2 regions of the Streptomyces sp. NPDC048352 genome follow, and region 2 is predicted to be linked to the other one. Evidence: riboswitches for the same ligand, from Rfam matches in the RefSeq annotation. Region 2 holds a riboswitch; the other holds the start of a gene.
What was found. A riboswitch is a leader RNA that binds a small molecule or an ion and turns the genes downstream of it on or off. The one in region 2 is predicted to bind S-adenosylmethionine.

Region 1: it holds a riboswitch for S-adenosylmethionine, as region 2 does, so the genes downstream of both, thrC (threonine synthase) here and AB0D45_RS31065 (aminotransferase class V-fold PLP-dependent enzyme) in region 2, are expected to answer to the same signal.

What each region holds. Positions count from the first base shown of each region.
Region 1 is NZ_JBEZKZ010000024.1:15,057-22,680, forward strand. Features, by position in the region: gene AB0D45_RS15205 (cold-shock protein) at 1-124, opposite strand, end outside; gene AB0D45_RS15210 (MoaD/ThiS family protein) at 526-804, opposite strand; gene thrC (threonine synthase) at 840-2,114, opposite strand; SAM riboswitch class I at 2,132-2,270, opposite strand; gene AB0D45_RS15220 (glucosyl-3-phosphoglycerate synthase) at 2,468-3,418, shown strand; gene AB0D45_RS15225 (trehalose-6-phosphate synthase) at 3,523-4,980, shown strand; gene otsB (trehalose-phosphatase) at 5,046-5,906, opposite strand; gene AB0D45_RS15235 (DUF3263 domain-containing protein) at 5,961-6,233, opposite strand; gene AB0D45_RS15240 (extracellular solute-binding protein) at 6,323-7,624, opposite strand, start outside.
Region 2 is NZ_JBEZKZ010000094.1:5,352-12,975, forward strand. Features, by position in the region: gene AB0D45_RS31045 (NYN domain-containing protein) at 1-1,175, opposite strand, end outside; gene AB0D45_RS31050 (hypothetical protein) at 1,218-1,457, opposite strand; gene AB0D45_RS31055 (rhomboid family intramembrane serine protease) at 1,571-2,305, shown strand; gene AB0D45_RS31060 (Lrp/AsnC ligand binding domain-containing protein) at 2,302-2,583, shown strand; gene AB0D45_RS31065 (aminotransferase class V-fold PLP-dependent enzyme) at 2,650-4,035, opposite strand; SAM riboswitch class IV at 4,255-4,371, opposite strand; gene trpD (anthranilate phosphoribosyltransferase) at 4,453-5,517, opposite strand; gene AB0D45_RS31075 (cytochrome bc complex cytochrome b subunit) at 5,683-7,323, opposite strand; gene AB0D45_RS31080 (Rieske 2Fe-2S domain-containing protein) at 7,320-7,624, opposite strand, start outside.

The sequences.
Region 1 (7,624 bases), on a different contig from region 2:
CAAGGGTGCGGTACCCGTCCATCTGGATGGCGCTGTAGTGGACGAACACATCCGCACCACCGTCGACCGCGATGAAGCCGTAGCCCTTCTCCGCGTTGAACCACTTGACGGTGCCCTGAGCCATGCCTAACTCCCCTATTACTGGCCCTTGCGCGGGACCGCACTTCGCGGTCCCGGGTCAGAACTTGCGCCGGAACGCCTCGACCGCGGCTGAATGTATCCGCACCGGTGCTGTCAGCAACAGGTCAATCCGCCGAGAAATCTGGACACGCGGAAAGCTTGAAATAGAGTGAAAATTTGCAGTATTCCAGGGCAACTCGGGCCAGACAAGCGGCACCAAAGGCCCAAAAGGCACGCGCATGTTGACTCAATGTCAACCATCCGGCGGCCCGCTCATATGCGGCGGGCAAGAACAGCGGAGGGGACTGCCCAACTCTACCGCGCCCAATCAAGCAGAATTGCCCCCTCCGCTTATTAGCGGAGGGGGCAATTCTGTTTATGAAAGGTCAGCGCGTCACCCGCGCGTCAGCAGCCGCCGGCGACGGCGGGGATGATCGAGACGCCCGCGCCGTCCGGCGTCGCCGTCTGCAGGCCGCCCTCGAAGCGCACGTCGTCGTCGTTGACGTAGACGTTCACGAAGCGGCGCAGCTTGCCCTGGTCGTCCAGGACGCGCGCGGCGATGCCCGGGTGGTTCTGCTCCAGGGAGTCGATGACCTCGGCGAGGGTCGAGCCCTCGGCCGGGACCTCGGCGACGCCGCCGGTGTAGGTGCGCAGGATGGTGGGGATGCGGACGTTGACGCTCATGGCGCTACCGCCTTTCCGGGTGTCGGAGGGAAGGGTCAGGCCAGCCCGGCGGCGCGGAACGCGTCCAGGCTCGGGCGGATGGTGGCGGTCTGCCCGGTGTCCCCGGACACCGCCTCCAGGGTCTTGAGGCCGTCACCGGTGTTCAGGACGACGGTCGTCAGCGCCGGGTCGAGCAGCCCGTTCTCGATGAGCTTCTTCGTCACGCCGACGGTCACGCCGCCCGCGGTCTCGGCGAAGATGCCCTCGGCCCGCGCGAGGATCTTGATGGCCTCGACGACCTGCTCGTCGGTGACGTCCTCGACGTAGCCGCCGGTGCGCCGCGCGATGTCCAGGACGTACGGGCCGTCCGCCGGGTTGCCGATGGCCAGCGACTTGGCGATGGTGTTCGGCTTCTGCGGGCGGACCACGTCGTGGCCGGCCTTGAAGGCGGTCGAGACCGGGGAGCAGCCCTCGGCCTGGGCGCCGAAGATCTTGTAGGGCTTGTCCTCGACCAGGCCGAGCTTGATCAGCTCCTGGAGGCCCTTGTCGATCTTCGTCAGCTGGGAGCCGGACGCGATCGGGACGACGATCTGGTCGGGCAGTTGCCAGCCGAGCTGCTCGCAGATCTCGTACGCCAGGGTCTTGGAGCCCTCGCCGTAGTAGGGGCGCAGGTTGACGTTGACGAAGCCCCAGCCCTCGCCCAGCGGGTCGCCGATGAGCTCGGAGCAGAAGCGGTTGACGTCGTCGTAGTTGCCCTCGATGCCGACGAGGTCGCCGCCGTAGACACCGGCCATGACGACCTTGCCCTGCTCCAGGTCGTGCGGGATGAACACGCAGGAGCGGAATCCGGCCCGGGCGGCCGCGGCGCCGACGGCGCCGGCCAGGTTGCCGGTGGAGGAGCAGGAGAGGGTGGTGAAGCCGAAGGCGCGGGCGGCCTCGACGGCGATGGCGACGACGCGGTCCTTGAAGGAGTGCGTCGGGTTGCCGGAGTCGTCCTTGACGTAGAGCTTGCCGGTGACGCCCAGCTCCTTGGCCAGGTTCTGCGCGTCCACGAGCTGGGTGAAGCCGGGGTTCAGGCTCGGCTTGGAGGCCACGTCCGCCGGGACGGGCAGCAGCGGCGCGTAGCGCCAGATGTTGTCCGGGCCGGCCTCGATCGCGGCGCGCAGGGCCTCGGGGTCGCCGAGCGGCAGTTCGTAGGCCACTTCCAGCGGGCCGAAGCACTCGGCGCAGGCGAAGATGGGGCCCAGTTCGAAGCGGGTACCGCACTCGCGACAGGAAAGGCCGGTGGCGGGTCCGAGATCGGCAGAGGTGGCGACAGTCTGTGCAGCCATGATGGCGAGGCCCTTTCTCCTCATCTTCCCCATGGCGCACTTCGCCATGAGACGGAATTGGCACCTTCCCTAGCCGGGGCCCCGCGCGTGCGAGAACCGACTGGAGGGTTGCCGGGGCTTCAACGGGCCGTGTCCCTCTGCCCCTCTGGATGAGCGGTATGGCACCGGCACACGCGCTCTGTGGCGCGCCGGTGCGTTTGTCGCGCGGGACCCCCGGCATGCGGCGGTCCTTCGCGTTGTTCAAGACTGTAACCGAAGGGACGGGCGGTTGAGACAGCCGTCCGAACCGCGAGATGGATCACGATTCGGCCGCAAACCGCCGAGTGCCGCAGAGAAGCCAGGGAGTGCTGAGAGTGCTGGATGAGGTGGAGCGCTGGCTGGCAGACCGCTCCTGGTCCGCCGCCGACCGACCGCTCGACCAGCTGCTCGACCGGAAACGGGCGGCCGGGACGACGGTCAGCGTGGTGCTGCCCGCGCTCGACGAGGAGGCCACCGTCGGGCAGATCGTCGAGGTGATCCGGCGCGACCTGATGGAGGGGCTCGCGGTCCCGCTGGTGGACGAGCTGGTGGTGGTCGACTCGGGCTCCACCGACCGTACGGCCGAGGTCGCGGCGGAGGCCGGCGCCCGGGTGGTGCACCGCGACGCGATCCTGCCGCGGCTCCCGGCCCTGCCGGGCAAGGGCGAGGTGCTGTGGCGCTCGCTGCTGGCCACGACCGGGGACGTCGTCTGCTTCGTGGACGCCGACCTGCGGGACTTCGACTCCGTCTTCGTCTCGGGGATCGTCGGGCCGCTGCTGACCGACCCGCAGGTGCAGTTCGTCAAGGCGATGTACGACCGCCCGCTGGGGGACGCGCCCGGGCAGGGCGGCCGGGTGACGGAGCTGGTGGCACGGCCCCTGCTGAACCTCCACTGGCCGCAGCTGGCGGGGTTCGTCCAGCCGCTGGGGGGTGAGTACGCGGTACGCCGCTCCCTGCTGGAGCGGCTGCCGTTCCCCGTCGGGTACGGGGTGGAACTGGGCCTGCTGGTGGACGCGCTGCACACGGCCGGGCTGGACGCGCTGGCCCAGGTGGACGTGGGGGTCCGGCTGCACCGGCACCAGGACGGGCGGGCGCTGGGCCGGATGGCCGCGGCGATCTACCGCACCGCGCAGCTGCGGCTCTCGCGCGGCCATCTCGTACGGCCGGAGCTGACGCAGTTCGAGCGGGGGCCGGACGGGTTCGTTCCGCGCACGTACCCCGTGGACACGGAGGAGCGGCCGCCGATGGTGGAGGTCGAGGAGTACGCGGGCCGGCGGGTGGCGTGAGGCGCGGGCCGCGCGGGTGGCGCGGGGCGCGGCGCGGCCAGGGCGTGACGAACCGGACAATTCCCGGACGTTTGAGCGAGGAGGACCCGGGCTAGGTTCGCGGCATGGCTTCTCAGGTACTCGTCGCCGCCAACCGCGGCCCGCTCTCGTACGCCCTCGCCGCCGACGGCACCCTCAGCGCACGCCGCGGCGGTGGCGGCCTGGTCTCCGGCCTGTCCGCGGCGCTCGCCGCGCAGCCGGAGGCCCTGTGGATCTGCGCGGCCCTGTCCGACGCCGACCGGGAGGCGGTCCGCCGGGGCGTTTCCGAGCCGGGCGTCCGGATGCTGGACATCGACCCGGCGGTGTACGACGACGCGTACAACGGCATCGCCAACTCGGTGCTCTGGTTCACCCACCACCACCTCTACGACGTCCCGCGCGAGCCGGTCTTCGACGCGGCGTTCCGCCGCCGCTGGGAGTCGTACGCCGCCTACAACCAGGCCTTCGCCGAAGCGCTGGCCGAGGAGGCCGCCGAGGGCGCGTCGGTCCTGGTCCAGGACTACCACCTGGCCCTGGTCCCGGGCGCCCTGCGCGAACTGCGGCCGGACCTGCGGATCGCCCACTTCACGCACACCCCCTGGGCGTCGCGGGAGTTCCTGGACATGCTCCCGGACGACGTCCGCAGCCGGCTGGTGTGGGGGATGCTGGGCGCGGACCTGGTGGGCTTCCACACCTGGGCGTGGGCGCACACCTTCATGGCCGGCGCGCACCTGGACGACGAGCGGGGCATCGCCGAGCCGAAGTCCCCGGCCGGGGTGGATCCGGCGGAGGCCCGCTACGTCCACAAGAACCCCAACAGCCCCGTGCGGCACAAGCGCACCGACGTCGGGGTCTTCGCCCTCGGCGTCGACGGGGACGACCTGCGGGCCCTCGCCCACCGCCCCGAGGTGGACGACAAGCTGGCGGCGCTGCGGGCGGAGGTCGGCGACCGCAAGACCATCGTCCGCGTCGACCGCACCGAACTGTCGAAGAACATCCTGCGCGGGCTGCTGGCCTACCGGGAGCTGCTGACGGTCCACCCCGAGTGGCGCGGCCGCGTGGTGCACCTGGCGTCCGCGTACCCCTCCCGGCAGGACCTGAAGGTGTACCGGGACTACACCGCGTCCGTCCGCGACCTGGCCACGGAGATCAACGCGGAGTTCGGCACCGAGGACTGGCAGCCGGTCCTCCTCTCCGTGGAGGACGACTTCGCGCGCTCGCTGGCCGCGTACCGCCTGGCGGACGTGGCCCTGATCAACCCGGTGCGGGACGGGATGAACCTCGTCGCGAAGGAGATTCCGGTGGTGTCGGAGGAGGGCTGCGCGCTGGTCCTGTCCACGGGGGCGGGGGCGTACGAGGAACTGCGCGGGGACGCCCTGACGGTCACCCCGTACGACGTCTCGGCGACGGCCGCCGCACTCCACGAGGCCCTGTCGATGCCGCCGGAGGAGCGCACGGCCCGCACCAAACGCCTCGCGGCAGCCGCCACGACCCTCCCCCCGTCGGCCTGGTTCACGGCACAACTGGAGGCCCTGCGGGGGTGAGGGGGCGGGGGACGGGGGGACGGACGGGGAGCGGTGTCCTGGCCCGCTCCCCGGGCCCGGCCCGGCTACGCGTCCCGGAGGGCCGCCGCCAGGCGGGCCAGGAAGGCCGTCACCGCCGCCGGGCCCGGGAGGACCAGGTCGGCTCGGGCCGCGAGTTCGGGGACTTCCGCCGAGCCGCTGCACACCAGCAGCCCCGGGAGGCCGTCGGCGCGGCGCTTCTCCACCGCCGAAAAAGCCGCGAGGTCACCCAGGTCGTCCCCCGCGTACAGGACGGCCTCGGCGTCCCGCTCGGCCAGGAACTCCGTCAGGGCGACGCCCTTGTCCATGCCCGGCGGGCGCAGCTCCAGCACCGCCCGGCCCGGCTCGACCATCAGCCCGTGCCGGGCCGCCAGCTCCGCGAGGGGCTCGCGCAGGGCCTGGAAGGCGGCCTCCGGGTCCTCGGCGCGGCGGGTGTGGACGGCCAGCGCCCGGCCCTTCTCCTCGATCCAGGTCCCGCGCCACGCCCCGATCGCGTCCAGGAAGCCCGGCAGCTCCGCCCGTACGGCGGCGACCCCGGGGTGTTCGGCGGGGGCGCGGACGCTGCCGGTGACCGCGTCCCAGCGCTCGGCGCCGTAGTGGCCCAGGACCACGAGGTGCTCCAGCCCGGGCACGCCCGCGAAGCCGCCGTGGCGTACGGCGACGCCCGCCGGGCGGCCGGTGACGACGGCGACCGCGTCGACCCGGGGCGCCAGCTCGGCGAGCGCCGGGACGGCGGCGGGGTGGGCGCGGGCCTGGTCGGGGTCGGGGACGATCTCGGCGAGGGTGCCGTCGAAGTCGAGCGCGACGACGGCTCTGCGCGGCGTGCGCAGGAGGGCTTCGAGTCCCTCGCGTCCGGCTGCGGTGGCGGGCACGGGCATAGGCGGCAGGTCGTGCGGCTGGCTCCCCATACGGACGACCCTACCGGGGCGGCCCTGACCCGCCCACCCCGCCTCCGCGACGGCCTAGCGCCGTGCCCGCTGGGCCTCGCGGATGCGGCGCAGGCGGTTGACGGTGCCCGGGGCGTGGGCGAGGGCGCGGGGGTCGTCCATGAGGGCGTTGAGCAGCTGGTAGTAGCGGACCGGGGTGAGCCCCAGCCCCTCCCGTATCGCCCGCTCCTTGGCGCCGGGGCCGGGCCAGCTGCGGCCCTCGTACGCGAGCACGGCGGCCTCGGCGGCGGTCAGCCGGCCTTGCGCCGCCTCCGCCCCCGTGTCACCCGCCTGCCCGCCATCCGTCATACGGCCACATTAACGCCGCCCACCGACACCGCCCCCGGCCGGCCCCGCGCCCCTCCCGCGCCCGCGCCGGGCCCCTCGCGCGCCCGCCCTCAGCGCTCCCCGTCCGCCTTGCGCGCCGTCGTCGCGATCTCCTCCAGGACCTTCGCGGGCTGTCCGCCCGGCTGGACGGCCTTGCCGATGTTCTGCTTCACGTCCTCGCTGACGCCCGCCCAGGACTTCTTGCCCACCGGGTAGAGCCGGGCGTTCGGCAGGGCCGCCAGGAAGGTCTTCAGCTGCGTCGCCGAGCCGCCCGTACTGGCGGCCATGGCCCGGTAGCCGCTGGTGGTGACCGGCAGCAGGTCGTAGGTGTTGGTGAAGGTCGTCACGTTCTTCGCCGAGAACAGGTGGTCCAGGAACTTCCCGGACTCCTTGCGGTGGCCGTTCTTGAAGGCCATCACCCAGTCCGCGACGCCCATGGCGGAGTGGTCGGTGCCGTCGACGGTCGGCATGGGCACCATGCCGAACCGCACGCCCTTGCCGGCGGCCTGCTTCAGCAGCGTCGGGTGGCCGTTGAGCATGCCCACCTCGCCGCGCGTGAAGGCGTCGAAGGCGGCCTGGCGGTCCAGCTTGCCCGGCTCGACCGGGCCGGTCAGCTGCTGGCCGACCATCTTGTCGCGGAGGAACTCCAGCGACTTGACGTTCTCCGGGGAGTCGATCGCGTACGCCTCCTCGTTGTCGGTGTAGCCGCCACCGCCCGAGAGCATCCACATCATCGTCTCGGCCTGCGCCTCCTCGCGGCCCAGGGGCAGCGCGAAGGGGGTCGGGACGTTCGCCGCCTTCAGCTTCTTGGCGGCCGCCTCCAGGTCCGCCCAGCTCTTCGGCTGCCAGCCCGCGGTGCTGTCCTTGGGGATGACCCCGGCGTCGCCGAGCAGCTTCTGGTTGTAGAAGAGCAGCCGGGTGCTGGCCACGAAGGGCATGCCGTACTGGACCCGCTTGACCTTGCCGGCGTCGGCGAGCGGGGCGAGGAAGTCGGCCTCGGTGGTGACGGACAGCAGCTCGTCGGCGGTGTAGAGCTTGCCGGCTTCGGCGTAGTCGGCGTAGGCGCCGATCTGCGCGATGTCGGGGGCCTTGCCGGCCTTGACCATCTCGGCGACCTTGGCGTCGACCTCCGACCAGGAGTAGACGCTCACCTCGACGTGGACGCCGGGGTTGTCCTTCTCGAAGGAGGCGGCGAGGTCCTTCCAGTAGCCGGCGGAGGAGTTCTGCGGATTGTCCCCGTAGTCGGCCGCCACGACCCGCAGGGTCACCTCGTTGTCCCCGGCGAGGCCGGACAGCGTTCCACAGCCCGCCAGCGTCGCCACGGTCAGGCACAGCGCGGCGCCGGACGCGGCCGGCCTCAGGTAACGGCCCTT
Region 2 (7,624 bases):
CGCACCCCGCGCGGCGGTGCCAGCAGCACCGGCGCCGCCAGCTCCGCGCCGTCGAAGACGCACGTCATCTCGGCGCCCGTCTGCGCGGCCAGCATCGACAGCCCGCCCAGCAGCCGCAGCCGCTGCTTCTCCAGCGGCATCGTCGGATAGCCGGTCTTCGTCACGTTGTAGCCGTCGACCACCAGGTGCGCCTGGGGAAGCGCCAACAGCTGGTCCAGCAGGGCCGGATCGGTCTCCGAAAGAGCGCGCGCCGCGATGTCCTTCGGGGTCATCCGGCCCGGCTCCACCGCCTCCACCGTGTCGGCCGGCCGGGTCGAGACCGGCGGCAGCGCCAGCTCGCGCCGCAGCCCCGCCGCCGCGTCCAGCACGGTGTCCAGCAGCAGCCGCAGCCGCATGTCCTCGGTGCTGCGCCCCTCCCGGGCGGCCCGGCGCGAGGTCTCCAGCGCCGACTCCACCTCCGCGAGACGGGCCTTGAGGCGCCGGGTCTCGGTCTCGGCGGCGGCCACCTGCGCGGCCGCCTCACCGCGGATCCCGTCGATCTCGGCGCCCACCTTGCGCAGCGCCGCCTCACCCCGCTTGACGTCGCTCAAGGCGCTGCGCAGCTTGCGCTGAAGCGATTCCGCTTCCTTGCGGGCGGCCTCCAGCTCGGCGCGCACCTGGTCGCCGCCGGTCCGCTGGGCCTCCTTCAGCTGCGCCAGCTCCTCGCGCAGCCGTTCCAGCTCCCGCCGGGTTTCGTCACCGACCCGCTCGGCGTCGGCGCGCTGCGCCTCCTCGCCGGCGGCGGCCACCAGCTTCACCCAGCCGGCCGGGCGCAGCACGTACGCCGCCGCGGCGACGTCCAGCGGGTCGGCGGCGGCGGGAGGGGCCCCGGCCTCCAGGGCCCCGGCCAGCTCCGGCTGCGCCTCGCGCAGCTTCTCCGCGATCCGGCTGCGGAAGACCCCGTCGGTCTCCACCGCGGCGGCCATCGCGGTGCCCGCGAACTTGGCGCGCCGGGTCGGGGTGAAACGGGCGTACTGGCGCAGCTGCGCCGGGAGGTCCGCGACCGTCAGACCGCCGAAGGCGTCCGAGACGATCGCGACGACCCGGCGCCGCACGCCTTCAGGCAGCGGGCGGTCGAGGACCTCCGCGGCGTCACCGGCCGCGTCGGCCGGCCTCGCGCCGCTTGCTGGCTCCACTCTCCGTCACCCCTACCGTGATCTACTGTGGGCCCGGCTCCGTCAGGAGTCGGTGCCCGGCCTGTCCACGAGCTCGATCTGGTCCACCGCGTTGCACCAGCGGCAGCGGACCGACTCGATGGTCTCACTGACCACCTCGCGCTCCTCGACCTTGGGCTCCCCGGCGAGATCGAGGTGGACGTACTCCACGACCTTCGACGATCGGGTGACATCGAACCGCGTGAGGTTGCCGCACAGGGTGCAGCGCCACCGGGTGGTGTCGGTCGGCAGGGGAACCGTCATCAGGCCGCTCTCTCCTTCGTAGCTCATTCAATTAAAGCGGTACGGCGCGGTCGGCGGACCGCAGCACGTAACCCTACGGCCTGGCACCACCCTCAGGCGGGTGCGTCTGCGTCATGCTCTGTCGCATGATCGTAAAGTGGCGGACCCTGTGCGAGGCCGCCCGGGGCCCCGTGGTGACGTACGCGCTGATCGCCGGCTGCTGCGTGGTGTTCGTCATCGGCCCGGCTTCCGGCCTGAACCCGGACTACGGGACGGGCGAGCGGCTGGTCTCGACGGGCACGGCGTACTTCCGGCACTGGGGCGTCGTCCCGGACGAGCTGTTCTCGGGCGCGGTGCGCCCGCTGCTGACGCCGCTCACGGCGCTCTTCGTGCACGGCAGCTGGCTGCACCTGCTCGGGAACATGCTGTTCCTCTACGTCTTCGGCACCATGACGGAAGAGCGCATGGGCCGGGCGCCCTTCCTCGTCTTCTACGTCTGTACGGGATACCTGGCGCTCGCGGCCTACGCGGCGGCCAACGCGGCCTCGGACCAGACCCTGGTCGGGGCGTCGGGGGCGATCTCGGCGGCGCTCGGGGCCTTCCTGTGCCTCTTCCCACGCGCCCGGGTGACCAGCCTGTTCCCGTTCCTGTTCTTCCTGCCGCTGCGCTTCCCGGCCTGGATCGTGCTGGTGTTCTGGTTCGGCCTCCAGTGGCTGGCGGCGCACCGGGCGGGAAGCGGTCCCGGAGTGGCCTACCTGGCCCATGTGGTGGGCTTCTCGCTGGGCTTCCTCTACGCCTGGGGACGCTATCGCCGGGCGACTAGAGTGAGGAGACCAGTGACTGCCGGCGAGGGAGACAGCCAACCGTGATCACCGCGATCGTGCTCATCAAGACCAGCGTGGACCGCATCCCCGAGATCGCCGAGTCCATCGCCCAGCTGGACAGCGTCAGCGAGGTCTACTCCGTCACCGGCACGTACGACCTGATCGCCCTGGTCCGCGTCGCCCGCCACGAGAACCTCGCGGACATCATCCCGGGCCGCATCAGCAAGATCCCGGGCGTCGAGGCGACGGACACCCACGTGGCGTTCCGCACGTACTCCCAGCACGACCTGGAAGCCGCCTTCGCCATCGGCCTCGACGCGTAGCCCCGCTCCGGGACCGGCCCGTGCCCCGCACGGCGGTGCGGGGCGGCCGCCGCGCCGGCGCCCGCGCTACACCGCCGGGACGCAGCGGCCCTCCTCCGTGCGGTACTGCCACTTGGCGCCGTCCGCGACGAGTTCCCGTACCGCGCGCACGAAGCGCTCCACGTGCTCGTCCGGGGTGCCGGCCCCGAAGCTGACCCGGATCGCGTTCAGCGACCGCTCCCCCGGCGCCGCCTCCGGCGCCCCGCACTCCCCCTGGGCCTGCGGCTCGCTGCCGAGCAGGGTCCGCACCAGCGGGTGGGCGCAGAACAGTCCGTCGCGCACGCCGATCCCGTACTCGGCGGACAGCGCGGCCGCGAAGTGCGAGCTGTTCCAGCCGTCGACGACGAAGGAGATGACGCCGACGCGCGGGGCGTCGTCCCCGAACAGGGACAGCACGCGCACGGCGGGGACCCCGGCCAGGCCCTCGCGGACCTTGGCGATGAGGTGGCGCTCGCGGGCGACGAGGGCGTCGAAGCCGGCCTCGGTCAGGGCGCGGCAGGCGGAGGCGATGGAGTAGACCCCGATGACGTTCGGGGATCCGGCCTCGTGGCGGGCGGCGGTGGTGTGCCACTCGACGTCCACGCCGCCGTCCTCGCGGCGGGCGACCTTGCGGGAGGCGCCGCCGCCGGCGAGGTACGGCTCCGCCTCCTGGAGCCAGTCGGCGCGGCCGGCGAGCACGCCCGAGCCGAAGGGCGCGTACAGCTTGTGCCCGGAGAAGGCGACCCAGTCCACGTCCAGCTCCCGTACGGAGACGGGGTGGTGGGGGGCCAGCTGGGCGGCGTCCAGGACGATCCGGGCGCCGTGGGCGTGCGCGGCGGCGGCCAGCTCCCGGACCGGCCACAGCTCGCCGGTGACGTTGGAGGCGCCGGTGACGCAGACCAGCGCCGGCCCGTACGGGTCGCGGTCGGCGAGCGCACGTTCCAGGGTGGCGACGGCCTCGCCGGGCGTGCGGGGGGCGTTGAGGTAGGTGACCCGGGCGTCGCCCCAGGGCAGCAGCGAGGCGTGGTGCTCGGTCTCGAAGACGAAGACCTGGCAGTCGGCGGGGAGCGCGGCGGCGAGCAGGTTGAGGGAGTCGGTGGTGGACCGGGTGAAGACCACCTGGTCGCCGGGGCGGCAGTCGAGGAAGTCGGCGACGGTGGTCCGGCTCTGCTCGAAGAGGTCGGTGGACAGCTGCGAGAGGTAGCCGGCGCCACGGTGGACGCTGCCGTAGTACGGGGCGTACGCGGCGACGTCGTCCCAGACCCGCTGGAGCGCGGGGGCGCTGGCCGCGTAGTCGAGGGCGGCGTAGGTGACCTCACCGCCGGTGACGAGCGGCACGGTGACGTCGCGGCCGAGGACCGGCAGAGGCGCGTCACAGGCGGGGTCGGTGGCGGTGGCGGTGGCGGCAGCGGCGGCGTTCAGGGATGCGGACATGGCGGTATCTCCCGGCAGGCAGGGCTGAATGGCTTCGGTGTGCCCGTACGCGGGTACGGCTCGGCGGCCGACCGGAGGGGTACGGGAGGGCCCCGGAACGAACGGGGGTGCACGGAAGTGGCCCTGGTCCGGGGGGTGAAGAAGGGGCGGAGTCGCCCTATCGCATTCGCTTGCTCACGGAAAACGCTCCTCGAGAGACCAGGACCCCTGGTGTCGAGGGATCCGCGCTTGCCGTAGGCCTTTCTGCCTACGACCTGGTCATCACCCGGGGCACCCCGCCACGGAAGGAGGGTTGCCGGACAGCAAGCCGGGGCCAAAACGCTGTCACTCGTGACCTTGGGGAGCATCCTGCCACATGATCCTCCGCGCGCAAGACCCCGGTCCACGATGTGGACCGGGGTCTTCGGTGCGGAGGGGTCAGGCGTTGGTGGCCGCCACCCAGCGCTCCAGCGCGGCCCGGGCCGCACCCGAGTCGATCGCGTCCGCCGCGCGGGCGATGCCCGCCGTCAGCTGCTCCTCCAGCGAGCCGGTGCCCGGGTCCAGGGCCACCAGGGCGGCCGCGGAGTTCAGCAGCACCGCGTCGCGCACCGGGCCGGTCTCGCCGGCCAGCAGGCGGCGGGCGACGTCGGCGTTGTACGACGGGTCCCCGCCGCGCAGGGCAGAGATGTCGACCGTCGCGATGCCCACGTCACGCGGGTCGAAGGCGTGCTCCGTGATCCGGCCCTCGCGCACCCACCACACCCGGGAGGTCCCGGTGGTGGTCAGCTCGTCCAGGCCGTCGTCGCCGCGGAAGACCAGCGCGGAGGTGTTCCGCTCGGCGAGCACCCCCGCCATGATCGGGGCCAGCCGCGCGTCCGCCACCCCGACCGCCTGGGCCGTGACCCGGGCGGGGTTGGTGAGCGGGCCGAGGCCGTTGAACGCGGTGCGCACCCCGAGGTCCCGTCGCGCGGAGGCGGCGTACCGCAGGGCCGGGTGGAAGACCACCGCGGCGCAGAAGGTGATTCCGGCCTCCTCCGCGACCTGCGCCACCCGCTCCGGGGTCAGGCCGAGGTTGACGCCGAGCTTCTCCAGGACGTCGGAGGAGCCGCTGGCGGAGGACGCGGCCCGGTTGCCGTGCTTGACGACCTTGGCGCCCGCGCCGGCCGCCACGACGGCGGACATGGTCGAGATGTTGACCGTCTTGGCGCCGTCACCGCCGGTGCCGACGATGTCCAGGGTCCGTCCGGGCACCTCGATCAGGTTGGCGTGGGCGTACATCGTGCGGACCAGGCCCGTGTACTCCTCCACGGTCTCGCCCTTGGCCCGGAGGGCCACCGCGAAGCCCGCGATCTGCGCGTCGGTGGCCTCGCCGCGCATGATCCGCTCCATCGCCCAGGCGGTGTCGTCGGTGGCGAGGTCCTGGCGGTTGAGCAGGGCCTCCAGGATGCCCGGCCAGCCGCGGGCCGCCACGCTGTCGCCGCCTGCCGGGGTCGCAACGTTCATGGTCAGCTCCTGCTGCTTCGTCGGGGTCGCACGTCCCATGGGGACGATCACAGCCTATCCAGCCCCGGAGGCGGCAAAGAGCCCCGTCCAGACACTGGACGGGGCTCTTGCCGTGGCGACACGGGGACCGGCCGGAGCCGGTCCCTCAAGCGGTCGGACCGGAGATCAGTGGTGGCCGTGGCCGGCCTGGATCTCCTTGTACTCCTCCACCGTGGGCTTCGGAATCTGGTTGTTCTCCGCGTAGAAGCCCTTGCTGAGCTTCGCGCGCAGCTTCTCGCCGCGCGTCACCTTGCGCTCGACACCGTTCTCGTCGACCGTGGGGCCGATCTCGACGGGCCGGTACTGCTCGTGCGCGGTGAGCGTGTGCAGCTTGGCCTGCGACAGCGGCTCGTGGACCTCGACGAACTCACCGTGCGGCAGGCGCTTGATGATGCCGGTCTCGCGACCGTGCAGCACCTTGTCGTGGTCCCGGCGCTGGAGGCCGAGGCAGATCCGCTTGGTGGCGATGAAGGCCAGGACCGGGACGACGAAGAAGCCGATCCGGACGAACCACGTGATCGAGTTGATCGACAGGTGGAAGTACTGGGCGAACATGTCGTTGCCGCCGCCGATGAGGAGCACGATGTACTCCGCGATCCAGGCGACACCGAAGGCCGTACGGGTCGGGACGTTGCGCGGGCGGTCCAGGATGTGGTGCTCGCGCTTGTCGCCGGTGACCCAGGACTCGATGAACGGCCAGACGGCGATCGCGCCGAGGACCAGCGGGAAGAGCAGCAGCGGGATGAACACGCCCAGGACGAGCGTGTGGCCCCACAGGTTGATCTCCCAGCCGGGCATGGCACGGATGAGGCCTTCCGGCATACCCATGTACCAGTCGGGCTGCGCACCGGTGGACACGTGGTCCGGGCGGTACGGGCCGAGCGCCCAGATCGGGTTGATCGAGGCGATCGCCGCGACGGCCGCGATGACACCGAAGACCAGGAAGAAGAAGCCTCCGGCCTTGGCCATGTAGACGGGCAGCAGCGGCATGCCGACGACGTTGCTGTTCGTCTTGCCGGGGCCGGCGAACTGGGTGTGCTTGTGGAAGAACACCAGGATCAGGTGCGCGACCAGCAGGCCCATCATGATGCCGGGCAGCAGCAGGATGTGCACCGAGTAGAACCGCGCGACGAAGTCGCCGCCCGGGAACTCCCCGCCGAAGAGGAACATCGACAGGTAGGTGCCGACGACCGGGACGGAGAGGATGGCGCCCTGCATGAAGCGGACACCGGTGCCCGAGAGCAGGTCGTCCGGCAGCGAGTAACCGGTGAAGCCGGTGAACATGCCGAGGACCAGCAGCAGGAAGCCGAAGATCCAGTTGATCTCACGCGGCTTGCGGAACGCGCCGGTGAAGAAGACGCGCATCATGTGCACGACCATCGCCGCGACGAAGATCAGCGCGGCCCAGTGGTGGATCTGGCGGATCAGCAGACCGCCGCGGACGTCGAAGCTGATGTCCAGGGTCGAGGCGAAGGCCTCGGACATCATGACGCCCTGCATCGGCACGTACGAGCCGTGGTACACGACCTCGTTCATGCTCGGGTGGAAGAACAGCGTCAGGTACACACCCGTGAGGATGATGATGATGAAGCTGTAGAGGCAGATCTCGCCCAGCATGAAGGACCAGTGGTCCGGGAAGATCTTGCGCATGTTCGCCTTGGCGAGGCCGTAGATGCCCAGGCGGCCGTCCGCCCAGTCGGCTACGCGCTCACCGCGCGACGCGTTGCGCGACGCCCCGGTGGCCGAGGTGTTCGTGGAGGTGCTCATCCGCGCTCCCAGAATGCAGGACCGACGGGCTCTTCGAAGTCGCCGTGCGCCTCGAGGAAGCCTTCGTCATTCACGCCGATCCGCAGCTGCGGAAGCGCGTGACCGGCCGGGCCGAAGATGACACGGGCGCCGTCGGAGAGGTCGAAGGTGGACTGGTGGCACGGGCAGAGCACGTGGTGCGTCTGCTGCTCGTACAGGCTGATCGGGCAGCCGACGTGGGTGCAGATCTTGGAGAAGGCCACGATGCCGTCGTGGGACCACTCCAGCTCCCGCTTGTCCTTGATGTCCTCCGGCTGGATGC